DNA from 2 places in the Microbispora triticiradicis genome. Region 1 is predicted to be linked to the other one. Evidence: riboswitches for the same ligand, from Rfam matches in the RefSeq annotation. Region 1 holds a riboswitch; the other holds the start of a gene.
What was found. A riboswitch is a leader RNA that binds a small molecule or an ion and turns the genes downstream of it on or off. The one in region 1 is predicted to bind cobalamin.
Positions count from the first base shown of each region.

Region 2: another riboswitch for cobalamin. It lies ahead of FED44_RS07050 (ribonucleoside-diphosphate reductase subunit alpha); the one in region 1 lies ahead of FED44_RS19635 (histidine phosphatase family protein).

Region 1 covers NZ_VANP01000007.1:116,568-122,967, reverse strand. Annotated here, with positions in the region: gene dnaE (DNA polymerase III subunit alpha) at 1-3,112, shown strand, start outside; gene FED44_RS19640 (cobyric acid synthase) at 3,157-4,632, shown strand; adenosylcobalamin (AdoCbl) riboswitch at 4,665-4,812, shown strand; gene FED44_RS19635 (histidine phosphatase family protein) at 4,913-5,428, shown strand; gene FED44_RS19630 (VWA domain-containing protein) at 5,425-6,400, shown strand, end outside.
Region 2 covers NZ_VANP01000002.1:442,617-449,016, reverse strand. Annotated here, with positions in the region: gene FED44_RS07060 (mechanosensitive ion channel family protein) at 1-943, opposite strand, end outside; gene FED44_RS07055 (ribonucleotide-diphosphate reductase subunit beta) at 985-1,989, opposite strand; gene FED44_RS07050 (ribonucleoside-diphosphate reductase subunit alpha) at 1,986-4,229, opposite strand; cobalamin riboswitch at 4,362-4,571, opposite strand; gene FED44_RS07045 (Bug family tripartite tricarboxylate transporter substrate binding protein) at 4,617-5,579, opposite strand; gene glmS (glutamine--fructose-6-phosphate transaminase (isomerizing)) at 5,786-6,400, opposite strand, start outside.

The DNA.
Region 1 (6,400 bases):
CACGGGCTGCCCGTCCGGCGCGGTGCAGACGCGGCTCCGGCTCGGGCAGTACGACAAGGCGCTGGAACACGCCGCCAAGTACCAGGAGATCTTCGGGCGGGACAACTACTTCCTGGAGATCATGGACCACGGGGGGATCCCGATCGAGACGGGGGTCCGCGAGGACCTGCTGCGGATCGGCAAGACCCTCGGCATCCCGCCCCTGGTCACCAACGACTCCCACTACGTCACCGAGGACCAGTCCAAGGCCCACGACGCGCTGCTCTGCGTCGGCACGAACTCCCTGCTCAGCGATCCCAGCCGGTTCCGCTTCTCCGGCAACGGCTACTACGTGCGCACCGCCGAGGAGATGTGGGCGCTCGACCCCGGCTCCGATCTGTGGGCCGAGGGCTGCAAGAACACGTTGCTGATCGCCGAGCGGGTCGAGCCGTACGACGAGGTGTTCGCCCACCGCGACCTCGCGGCCAAGTTCCCGGTCCCCGAAGGGGAGACCGAGATGAGCTGGCTGCGCAAGGAGGCGCACAGCGGCGCGGTGCGACGCTACGGCGACCCGGTGCCGGCCGAGGTGCTGGAGCGCATCGAGTACGAGCTCGGCGTCATCGAGGGCATGGGCTTTCCCGGCTACTTCCTCGTCGTCGCGGACATCTGCCGCTACGCCCGGGAGAGCGGCATCTGGCTCGGCCCGGGCCGAGGATCGGCCACCGGGTCGATGGTGGCCTACGTCACCGGGATCACCGAGCTCGACCCCATCGAGCACTCCCTGCTGTTCGAGCGGTTCCTGAACCCCGAACGCATCTCCATGCCCGACGTCGACCTCGACTTCGACGAGCGTAGGCGCGGTGACATGATCCGTTATGTCACGGAGAAGTATGGCGAGGACAACGTCTCGCTGATCATCACGTACATGACGATCAAATCGAAGGCGGCGGTCAAGGACGCGGCCCGCGTCCTGGGTTACCCCTTCCCGGTGGGCGAGAAGATCACCAAGGCGTTCCCGCCGGCCGTCATGGGCAAGGAGATCCCGCTCACCGGCATCTTCGACGAGAAGCACCCCCGGTTCGCCGAGGCGACCGAGCTGCGGAAGCTCTACGAGGAAGACTCCGACGTCAAGCAGGTCATCGACACCGCGCTCGGCCTCGAAGGACTGACCCGGGGCACCGGCGTCCACGCGGCGGGCGTCATCCTGTCGTCGCAGCCGCTGATCGACGTCATGCCGATCTTCATGCGCCCCGACGACGGCGCCCGCATCACCGGCTTCGACGGGCCCAGCTCCGAGTCCATGGGCGCCCTGAAGATGGACTTCCTGGGCCTGCGGAACCTGACCGTCATCGGCGACGCGGTGCAGAACGTGAAGGACAACCGCGGCCTCGACCTGGACATGCTCAGCCTCGCGCTGGACGACAAGAAGACCTACGAGCTGCTGGCGCGCGGCGACACGCTCGGCGTGTTCCAGCTCGACAGCTCGATGATGCGGGACCTCACCAAGCTGATCGCCCCGACCCGGTTCGAGGACATCTCGTCCATCCTGGCCCTGGGCCGCCCCGGCCCGATGGGGGCGAACGCGCACGTCAACTACGCGCTGCGCAAGGCCGGGCAGCAGGAGATCACCCCGATCCACCCCTCGCTCAAGGAAGTGCTCGACCCGATCCTCGGCACCACCTACCACCTGGTGGTCTACCAGGAGCAGGTCATGGCCATCGCCCAGCAGCTGGCCGGCTACACCCTCGGTGGCGCCGACATCCTGCGCCGGGCGATGGGCAAGAAGAAGAAGGAGGAGATGGACAAGCAATGGGCCACCTTCTCCTCCGGCATGGTCGCCAAGGGCTACACCGAGGAAGCGGCGAAGGCCGTCTGGGACGTGCTGGAGCCGTTCAGCTCCTACGGCTTCAACAAGTCCCACACCGCCGGCTACGGACTCGTCTCCTACTGGACGGCCTACCTCAAGGCCAACTACCCGGCCGAGTACATGGCCGCCCTGCTGACCTCGGTCGGCACGAACAAGGACCGCATGGCGCTCTACCTGGCCGAGTGCCGCCGGATGAAGCTCAAGGTCCTGCCGCCCGACGTCAACGAGTCGGGCCTGCGCTTCTCCGCCGTCGGGGAGGACGTCCGCTTCGGACTGGGCGCGATCCAGAACGTCGGGGAGAACGCCATCAAGGGCATCATCTCCGCGCGCCGCGAGAAGGGCGCCTACACCGACTTCAACGACTTCCTGACCAAGGTCCCCCAGGTCGTCTGCAACAAGCGCACCATTGAATCCCTGATCAAAGCCGGAGCGTTCGACGGCCTCGGGCACACCCGCCAGGGGCTGATCCAGATCCACGACCAGGCCGTGGACGCCGTGATCGACGTCAAGCGCAAGGAGGCCCTCGGCCAGGACTCGCTGTTCGGCGCGTTCGACGACGACAGCGGGGCGGGCAGCGTCTTCCACATCTCCGTTCCCGAAGGGGAATGGGACAAGAAGACGAAGCTGTCCTTCGAACGGGAGATGCTCGGCCTCTACGTCTCCGATCACCCGCTCAACGGCGCCGAACGCATCCTCGAACGCAACCGGGACCTGACCATCGCCCAGGTGCTGGACGGCCAGGCCGGGGCGGGGAACGTCCGCATCGCCGGCATCATCTCCGGCGTCGACAAGAAGGTCACCAAGAAGGGCGACGTCTGGGCCATCCTCAAGATCGAGGACCACGACGGCTCCATCGAGGTGCCCTGCTTCCCGCAGACCTACCAGCTGTACGGCACCAACCTCGCCCCCGACCTGGTCGTCGCCGTCACCGGCCGGATCCGCTCACGCGGCGACGGCGACGAGGCGACCATCTCCTTCAACGCCACCGACATCACGTTCCTCGACATCTCCGGCATCCAGGACGACGGCCGCGAACCCATCGTGATCGCCCTCCGTGAGGAGCGCGTCAACAGGGAGCTCGTCCACGAGCTCAAGCGGATCCTGACCGTCCACCCCGGCGAGACCCCCGTCCGGCTGCGCGTGGAGCGGCTCAACCGGAAGATCAACGTCGTGGAGCTGCCCGACTACGCGGTGAACATCAGCAACGGCGCGTTCGCCGGAGACATCAAGGTCCTCCTGGGGGCGAACGCGCTCGTCGTGCCCTGACCGGAATTTCCCGTACGGTCCCCCGGCCGTATGCTGTCCGGCTTGTGAAGGGTGGACTGCTGGTCGCGGGGACCACGTCGGATGCCGGGAAGAGCGTGGTCACCGCCGGGATCTGCCGGTGGCTGGCCCGGCGGGGCGTGCGGGTCGCGCCGTTCAAGGCGCAGAACATGTCGCTCAACTCCTACGTGACCGCCGACGGCGCGGAGATCGGGCGGGCGCAGGCCGTGCAGGCGGCCGCCTGCGGGCTGGAGCCGACGGCCGACATGAACCCGATCCTGCTCAAGCCGGGCAGCGATCGGCGTAGCCAGGTCGTCGTACGCGGCCGGGCCGTCGCCGACGTCGACGCCATGGAGTACGGGACCCGGCGGGACGAGCTGCGGGCCGTCGCCGTCGAGTCGTACCGGCGGCTGGCCCGCGAGTTCGACGTGGTGGTCTGTGAAGGCGCGGGCTCTCCGGCCGAGATCAACCTCCGGGCCGGGGACATCGCTAACATGGGCCTGGCCCGGGCGACCGGGCTGCCGGTGGTCGTGGTCGGGGACATCGACCGCGGCGGGGTCTTCGCGCACATGTACGGCACGGTCGCGCTGCTGGACGCCGCCGACCAGGCGCACATCGCCGGCTTCATCGTGAACAAGTTCCGGGGCGCGCGAGAGCTGCTCGCGCCCGGACTTGACATGATCGAGGGGCTGACCGGGCGCCGCGTCTACGGCGTGCTGCCCTGGCTCGACGGGCTCTGGATGGACGTCGAGGACTCCCTGTCGCTCGACACCCGGCCGCGGGGCGCGGCGGCGGCCGGTGGGGCGCTGCGGGTGGCGGTCGTACGGTATCCGCGGATCTCGAACTTCACCGACGTGGACGCGCTGGCCGCCGAGCCGGGGGTCGTGGTGACGTTCGCCACGTCCCCGGCCGAGTGCGCGGAGGCCGACCTGCTGGTCCTGCCCGGTTCGCGGGCCACCGTGAGCGACCTCGCCTGGTTGCGGGAGACCGGGATCGCCGATGTCGTGGCCGGGAGAACGGGACCGGTGCTCGGCGTCTGCGGGGGCTACCAGATGCTCGCCCGTACCATCACCGACCAGGTCGAGTCGGGCGCCGGCACGGTCGCCGGGCTGGGACTGCTCCCGGCCGACGTCGTGTTCGCCGCCGAGAAGACGCTCGGGCGGCCGAGCGGCGAGGCGTACGGGCATCCCGTGGAGGCGTACGAGATCCACCACGGGATCGTGACGCGCTACGCGGGCGAGGAGTTCCTCGACGGCTGCCGGGTGGGGAACGTGTGGGGCACCACCTGGCACGGAGCGCTGGAGAACGACGGGTTCCGGCGGGCGTTCCTCGGTGAGGTGGCGCGGGCGGCGGGACGCGAGTTCCACGCCGGCCCCGGCGTCTCCTTCGCGGCGCTGCGGGAGGCACGGCTGGACGCGCTCGGAGACCTCGTCGAGCGGAACGTCGACACCGCCGCGTTGCTCGCGCTCATCGCGGGCGGGCCGCCCTCAGGACTCCGGGTCCTACCGCCCGGCGCGGCCTGAGGTTGTTGACGCTGATTGTCCGGAACGGGTAGCGTCCGGAAGGTTTCGCGGTGACCAAGGGAAATCCGGTGAGATGCCGGTGCGGTCGCGCCACTGTATCCGGGGCATGGACCCCGGGAGCCAGGTCGCTTGGCCACCGTGACCTCGTCTGCCGGGACGCGTCATCCCTGAGGAGGCCCTTGTGAGCGACCTTCGCCCCGTCTCGAACCAGCCGCGCGGCTGAGCCGTGCTGTTCATCCGTCAGGCGGGTACGCCAGGTGCCCGGCGCGCCTGCTTCCCCATGCCCGAGGAACCCGATCCGTCGGGACTCGCCCAGGCCACGGCACAGGCCGCCGTGCTGGGCGTGCCCGGCGACGCGCTCGTCTTCGCCGCGCCGTGGCCCGCCGCCGTGGCGACCGCCCGGGCCGCGTCGGGCCGGGAACCCGTCGTGGCCGGCGCGCTCGCCGAGGCCGATTACGGGGCCTGGGCGGGCCGGCCGTTCGCGGAGGTGGCCGCGGCGGACCCCGCGGGGCTCGGCGCGTGGCTGACCGACCCGCGGGCGGTCCCCCATGGCGGGGAGAGCCTTGCCGGCATGGGCGAACGGGTGGCCGCGTGGATGGAGTCGCTCCGCGCGGACGCCGCCCGTGTGGTCGCCGTCTGCGACGCCGGGCCCATCCGGGCCGCGCTCGCGCACGCGCTCGGCCTTACCGCGACACGGGCCGCGGCCTTCGACGTCGCGCCGTTGTCCCACACCGGACTGGCCGCCGGGAACGGCGGCTGGCGGATCACGTACGTCAACCGGAAGGCCGCACCGTGAACCCTGCCTATCCCTTCAGCGCGGTCGTCGGGCTCGACGACCTGAAGCTGGCGCTGGTGCTGAACGCGGTCTCGCCCCGGGCCGGCGGCGTCCTGGTACGCGGGGAGAAGGGCACCGCGAAGTCCACCATCGTCCGCGCGCTGGCCGCGCAGTTGCCCCCGGTCGCCGTGGTGGCGGGGTGCCGGTTCCACTGTGATCCGGCGGCGCCCGATCCGGGGTGTCCCGACGGGCCGCACGAGCCGGACGCCGCGTGGGTCCGGCGGCCGGCGTCGCTGGTGGAGCTTCCGGTGGGAGCCTCGGAGGATCGGCTGGCCGGGTCGCTGGACCTGGAGCGAGCGCTGACCGAAGGGGTCAAGGCCTTCGAACCCGGGCTGCTCGCGGCCGCCCATCGGGGCGTTCTGTACGTGGACGAGGTGAACCTCCTGCACGACCATCTGGTGGACCTGCTGCTCGACGCGGCGGCGCTCGGGGTCTGCTACGTGGAGCGCGAGACCGTCTCGGTACGGCATGCCGCGCGGTTCCTGCTCGTCGGAACCATGAATCCGGAGGAAGGGGAGCTCCGCCCGCAGCTGCTCGACCGGTTCGGGCTGACCGTCGAGGTGCGGGCGACCCGGGAGCCCGGCGAACGGGCGGAGGTCGTCCGGCGGCGGTTCGCGTTCGACGCCGATCCCGAGGGCTTCGCGGCACGATGGGCTCCGGAGGAGGCCGCGCTCGCCGAGCGGATCGCGCGGGCCCGGGCCGCCCTTCCGGCGGTACGGCTGCCCGACGCTCGGCTACGGCAGATCACGGCCGTCTGCGCGGGTTTCGAGGTGGACGGTCTGCGGGCCGATCTCGTCACCGCTCATGCCGCTGTGGCGCACGCCGCCTGGCAGGGGCGGGACGTGGTGACCCGGGAGGACGTCCGGGTGGCGGCCCGGCTGGCGTTGCCGCACCGCCGTCGCCGCGATCCGTTCGACGCGCCCGGCCTGGACG
Region 2 (6,400 bases), on a different contig from region 1:
AGTCGGCCGCGCTCATCAGCGCGCGCAGTTCGACCAGCCCGTTCGCGGTGATGTCGGTGACCTGGAGCGTCCAGTCCTTCTGGTCCCACAGCGGGTTGTCGCGCAGCGCCCGGTACAGCTCGGCCCGCACCTCCTCCACCGGCACCGACCAGTCCACCAGGAGGTACACGCTGCCGAGGATGCGGCTCTCGTGCCGCGTCCAGTTCTGGAAGGGATGGCTGGTGAAGTGGGACACCGGCAGGATCAGCCTCCGCTCGTCCCAAAGGCGCAGCGCCACGTAGGTGAGGGTCAGCTCCTCGATGCGGCCCCACTCGTCCTCCACCACGACCACGTCGTCGAGCCGCAGGGCGTCGCTGAAGGCGAGCTGCAGCCCGGCCAGCAGGTTGCCGAGCGTGGACTGGGCCGCGATGCCGCCCACCACGCCGGCGATCCCGGCGGAGGCCAGCAGCCCCGCGCCCAGGGCCCGCACCTGCGGGAAGGTGAACAGCATCGCGCCCAGCGCGATCACCACGACGACCGCCGCCGACACCCGGCGCACCAGCGCGATCTGGGTGCGGATGCGCCGGGCCCGGCGGTTGCGCTCGCCCTCGATCCGCGTGAGCCGGTCGAGCACCACGTCGGTCACCGCGTACGCCGCCTGGATCAGCAGCCAGGTCACGCAGGCGATCAGGAGCAGCGACAGCACCCGCTGGAAGCCGTGGGAGCCCGATCCCGGCATGTCGGGGTCGTAGGCGGCCTTGACGGTGCCCACCACGGCCGAGGCGAAGCCCGGCCAGGTGCAGCGGCGCGCGAACGGCCCGGCGAGCGCCCATCGGTCGCCGATCAGCCGCGACCTGAGCACCCGCCGGACCAGCTCCACCGCCACGATCGCCGTCCCCACCGCGATCGCCAATGTCGCCCAGTTCCACGCTGCCGCTGTGACGGCGCCCCCGTTCGTCGTCATGGGGTTCCCTTTGCCCGGGAATGGAACCCCCTTAAACGGGATCAGAAGGCTTCGTCGAAGGCCACCTCTCCCTCGACGGCCACCTGGTAGGCCGAGACCCGCCGTTCGAAGAAGTTCGCCAGCTCCTGCACGTCCTGGAACTCCATGAACGGGAAGGGGTTGGCCGTGCCGTACCGCGCGGGCAGGCCGAGCCGGGCGAGCCGGCGGTCGGCGACGTACTCCAGGTAGCGGCGCATGTTGTCCGCGGTCATCCCGCCGGTGCCGTCGCCGCACAGGTCGCGGGCGAAGGCCAGCTCGGCGGCGACCGCCTCCTCCATCATCCGCACGACCCGGCCGGCCAGCTCGTCGTCGAACAGGTCCGGCTCCTCCCGGCGTACGGTGTCCACCACCTCGAAGGCGAACTCCATGTGCATGGACTCGTCGCGGAACACCCAGTTGGTGCCGGTGGCGAGGCCGCCCAGCAGCCCCCGGGAGCGGAACCAGTAGACGTAGGCGAAGGCGCCGTAGAAGAACAGCCCTTCGATGCAGGCGGCGAAGCAGACGAGGTTGAGCAGGAAGGCCCGCCGGTCCTCCCGCGTCTCCAGCCGCGACAGCTCGCTGATCGAGTCGATCCAGCGGAAGCAGAACTCGGCCTTGTCGCGGATCGAGGGAATGTGCTCCACGGCGGCGAACGCCTTCACCCGCTCGTCGTGGTCGGGCAGGTAGGTGTCCAGCAGGGTCAGGTAGAACTGGACGTGCACGGCCTCCTCGAACAGCTGGCGGCTCAGGTAGAGCCGGGCCTCGGGCGCGTTGACGTGCTGGTAGAGGTTCAGCACGAGGTTGTTGGCCACGATGGAGTCGCCGGTCGCGAAGAACGCCACCAGCCGGTTGATCAGGTGCCGCTCACCCGGCTCCAGCGTCGCCAGGTCGGCGAGGTCGGAGGCGAGGTCGACCTCCTCGACGGTCCAGGTGTTCCTGATCGCCGCGCGGTACCTCTCGTAGAACCCGGGGTAGCGCATCGGGCGGAGGGTCAGGTCCATGCCCGGGTCGAGCAGCATCGTTCTCATTGGCACGCCTCGCAGATCTCGGGGTTCTCAAGGGAGCAGGCGACCGCCTCGGCGGGGGTGACGGCCTCCGCGGGGGTGACGGCCGGCACGGTCGTCTGGGCGATCCTGGTCGCCGGGCGCGAGCGCAGGTAGTAGGTGGTCTTCAGGCCCGACCGCCACGCGTAGGCGTACATCGACGAGAGCTTGCCGATCGTGGGCGCGGCCATGAAGAGGTTGAGCGACTGCGACTGGTCGACGTACGGCTGCCGCGCGGCCGCGAGGTCGACGAGCGCCTTCTGCGGCAGCTCCCAGGCGGTGCGGTAGAGCGCCTTGAGCTCGCCGGGGATCGCGGGGATGTCCTGGATCGAGCCGTCGTGGAGCTTGATCGCGTCGCGGATCGCCCGCGTCCACAGCCCGAGGGCCTGGAGGTCGCGGACGAGATACCGGTTGACCTGGAGGAACTCCCCCGACAGCGTCTCGCGCTTGAAGACGTTGGACACCTGCGGCTCGACGCACTCGTAACAGCCCGCGATCGAGGCGATCGTGGCCGTCGGCGCGATCGCGACCAGCAGGGAGTTGCGCAGCCCGGTCTCCGCGATCCTCGCGCGCAGCGCCGCCCACTCCTCCGGGTGCGCCGGGGCGCACGGGTAGTGGTCGGGGTGCAGGACGCCGCCCGCCGCTCGTGTCTCCTCGTACGCGGGGTGGCGCCCGCGTTCGGCGGCCAGGTCGGCCGAGGTGCCGTACGCCGCGAGCGCGATCTCCTCGGCGATCCGGGTGGACAGCGCCAGCGCCTCCGGCGAGTCGAACGGCAGGCGCAGCGCGAAGAAGACGTCGGCGAGGCCCATGACGCCGAGGCCCACCGGCCGCCACCGCTGGTTGGCCGCCTCCGCCTCGGGGGTCGGGTAGAAGCCGAGGTCGATCGTGCGGTCGAGGAACCGTACGGCGGTGCGGACCGTGGCGCGCAGCCGGCCGAAGTCGACGGCGTCTCCCTCGGGGGTCAGGTGGGCGGCGAGGTTGACCGAGCCGAGGTTGCACACGGCGGTCTCCCCGTCGCTGGTGACCTCCAGGATCTCGGTGCACAGGTTGGACAGGTGGATGACGTTGCGCGGCAGCGCGGTCTGGTTGGAGGCGCGGTTGGCGGCGTCCTTGAAGGTCATCCAGCCGTTGCCGGTCTGGGCGAGGGTGCGCATCATCCGGGCGTAGAGGGTGCGGGCGGGCACCTGCCGGACGTACCGCCCGGAAGCCTCCAGCTCGCGATACCGGGCGTCGAACGCCTCGCCCCACAGGTCGGTCAGCTCGGGGGTCTCCTTGGGGTCGAACAGCGACCACACGCCGTCCGCCTCGACCCGGCGCATGAACTCGTCGGGCACCCAGTTGGCCAGGTTGAGGTTGTGGGTGCGGCGCGACTCCTCGCCCGTGTTGTCGCGAAGCTCCAGGAACTCCTCGATGTCGGCGTGCCAGGTCTCCAGGTAGACGCAGGCGGCTCCCTTGCGCCTGCCTCCCTGGTTCACCGCCGCCACCGACGCGTCGAGCGTGCGCAGCCAGGGGACGATGCCGTTGGACAGGCCGTTGGTCCCCCGGATCAGCGACCCGCGCGAGCGCACCCGGGTCCAGGCGACGCCGATCCCGCCGGAGTACTTCGACAGCCGCGCCACCTGGCCGTACCGCTCGTAGATGCTCTCCAGTTCGTCGCGCGGCGAGTCGAGCAGGAAGCACGACGAGAGCTGCGGGCGGCGCGCCCCGGAGTTGAACAGCGTCGGCGAGCTGGGCAGATAGGCGAGCGCGGACATCAGCCGGTACAGCTCGGCCGCCTCGCCGACGCTCGCCGACAGGCCGCAGGCCACGCGCAGCAGGAAGTGCTGCGGGCGTTCGAGCACCCGCCGCGTGACCGGATGCCGCAGCAGGTAGCGGTCGTAGACCGTGCGCAGCCCGAAGTACTCGAACCGGTCGTCGGCCGCCGGGTCGATCAGCGCGTCCAGCGCTTCGGCCTCGTCGGCCACGAACGCGGCGACGGCGTCGCCCAGCAGCCCGGCCGCGTGGGCGGCCGCGACCGACTCGGAGAAGGCGCGCACCCCCTGGCCCGCCGTCTCCTCCTCGATGACCCGGGCGAGCAGCCGCGCCGCCCGCCGGGAGTTCTCCGGGTCGGCGACGACCCCCGCCGCCGCCTCCTCGATGGCCCGCCAGACATCCGCGGTCTCCCCCGCGCCGCGCGGCCCCGTGCCGGGGCGCGCGGGCGCGGAGACCGGGTCGGTGATCGTCATCGGTCGCCCTCTCCTCCTCGTCTCCTGACCCGGCCGGCCGGAGGGGAGGGGACGCCGCGGCGCACGCGTGCGACGGCACGGCCTGCGGGCGGCGGGCCCTCCCTCGGGGCACGGCGCGGGCGCGCGCGGTGACTCCGCGCGCGGTCGCGGGCAGGTCTTCGGGCTCGCGGGCGGCCGGCGGGACACACGCCCGCCGGACCTACTGGCCGTCGCTTCCCGGTGCGCTCACGCACCAGTGCTCTGTGACGGCGGTCGTTCCCGCTCACCGCTGCGGGGCAGCCCCGGATTCACACCGGGTTCCCTCTTGCCTCACCGAGGTGAACCAGCGACGCGATGGATCCTACATCTAGTGGGCGATCTCGCAAGCGGCCCTACAAGTTGTGTTGCTCACCGGATTCCGAGATCATCGAGAAGCAGGGCCGTACGACGCGCCTCGCCCGTGAGCCACTGCCGGAACTCCTCGCCGGCGAGCCACATCGGCGTCCAGCCGTTGCGCTCGCACAGGCGGAGCCAGGCGGGCGAGTCCGCGACGGCCCGGCACAGGCCGATCAGCGCGTCGCGCTCGCGGGCCGCCACCCCGAGGGGGGCGAGCAGGCCGGTCCAGTTCGCGTACGCCACCCGCACCCCCGACTCGGTCAGCGTGGGCGCGTCCAGGCCGGGCAGGCGCTCGGGAGCGGAGACGGCGAGCGGGCGCAGCCGCCCGGCCCTGACGTGGGCGGCGACGTCGCCGCGCCCGCCGAAGGCGAGCGCGGTCGTCCCCTCGGCCACCGCCGCGACGGCCCGGGCGGGGCTGTCGAAGGCCTCGTACGCCGCCAGCCGCGGATCGGCCCCGAGACCCCGGGCGGTCAGGCCGAGCAGCAGGTGGCCGGGCCCGCGGTCGGGCCCGCCCGCCACCTTCACCCGCTCCGGGGTGCGCAGCAGGGCCGCCGCGACCTGCTCGAACGAGCGGTAACCCGAATCGGGGGAGGCCACCAGCACCTGCCACTCCCCCGCCAGCCTGGCCAGCGGCACCGTCCGGGCGGCGAACGGCCCCGCGTCGCCGGGCGCGCGACCGAGCGCGCAGTCGGCCAGCAGGAGGGGGTCGGCGACCATCAGCCGGTCCGGCCGTCCGACGGCGAAGCGTCCGACGGCCGACGCGCCGCCGCCCCCAGCGTCCCGCGTGACCAGCACTCTGCCGGCCCAGCGGCGGGCCTCGATGAGGGACTTCAGGCTCCGGGCGACGCCGTCCCCCCAGCACTCCGGCGGGCCGGGGACGAGGAGGGAGAGCTCCCCGCGGTACGGAGGCGCCGGGGTGCCGCATCCGCCCGCCAGGGCCAGGACCCCCAGTGCGAGAACCGTACGGCGTCGCATGCCGGCACCCTCCCCCCGAAGAGCCCCTTATGCGGACAGACTATGAGCAACCACCCCATGTCATGACATAACGGACGTTACGGATGTGGCGATCGGCGGATCGGCGAGCGCGCCGCTCATGTCGTCGGTGCCGATCGGAGGCGCGGTGACAGATGCGCACCGTCCGGCTCGCGTCCGCGACGCGAGCCGGACGGGACGTGGAGGAGCTACTCGACCGTGACGCTCTTGGCGAGGTTGCGGGGGCGGTCGACGTCGCGGCCGAGGGCGACGGCCGCGTGGTAGGCGAACAGCTGGAGCGGGATCGTGAGCAGGATGGGGTCCAGCTCCACCTCGTTCCTGGGCACCACGATGCAGTCGTCGGCCGCCTCGGAGGTGCGGTGGCCGACCATGAGGATGCGGCCGTGCCTCGCCCGGATCTCGCCGAGCGTGGTGAGGTTCTTGTCCAGCAGTTCGTCGTCCGGCACGACCGCGACGGTCGGCAGCTCGGGGCTGATCAGCGCCAGCGGGCCGTGCTTGAGCTCGCTCGCCGGGTAGGCCTCCGCGTGGACGTAGGAGATCTCCTTGAGCTTCTGGGCGCCCTCGCGGGCCACCGGGTAGCCGCGGACCCGGCCGACGAACATCATGCCCGGCGCGTCGGCGTACTTCTTGGCCAGCTCCCTGATCCGGTCCTCCAGGGTGAGGATCTCCTTGATCTGCTCGGGCAGCCGCCGCAGGCCGTCGCAGATCCTGCGCCCGTCGGCCGGCGACAGGTCCCGTACCCGGCCGAGGTGCAGGGCGAGCAGCGCGAACGCCACGGCGGTGGAGGTGAACGCCTTGGTGGA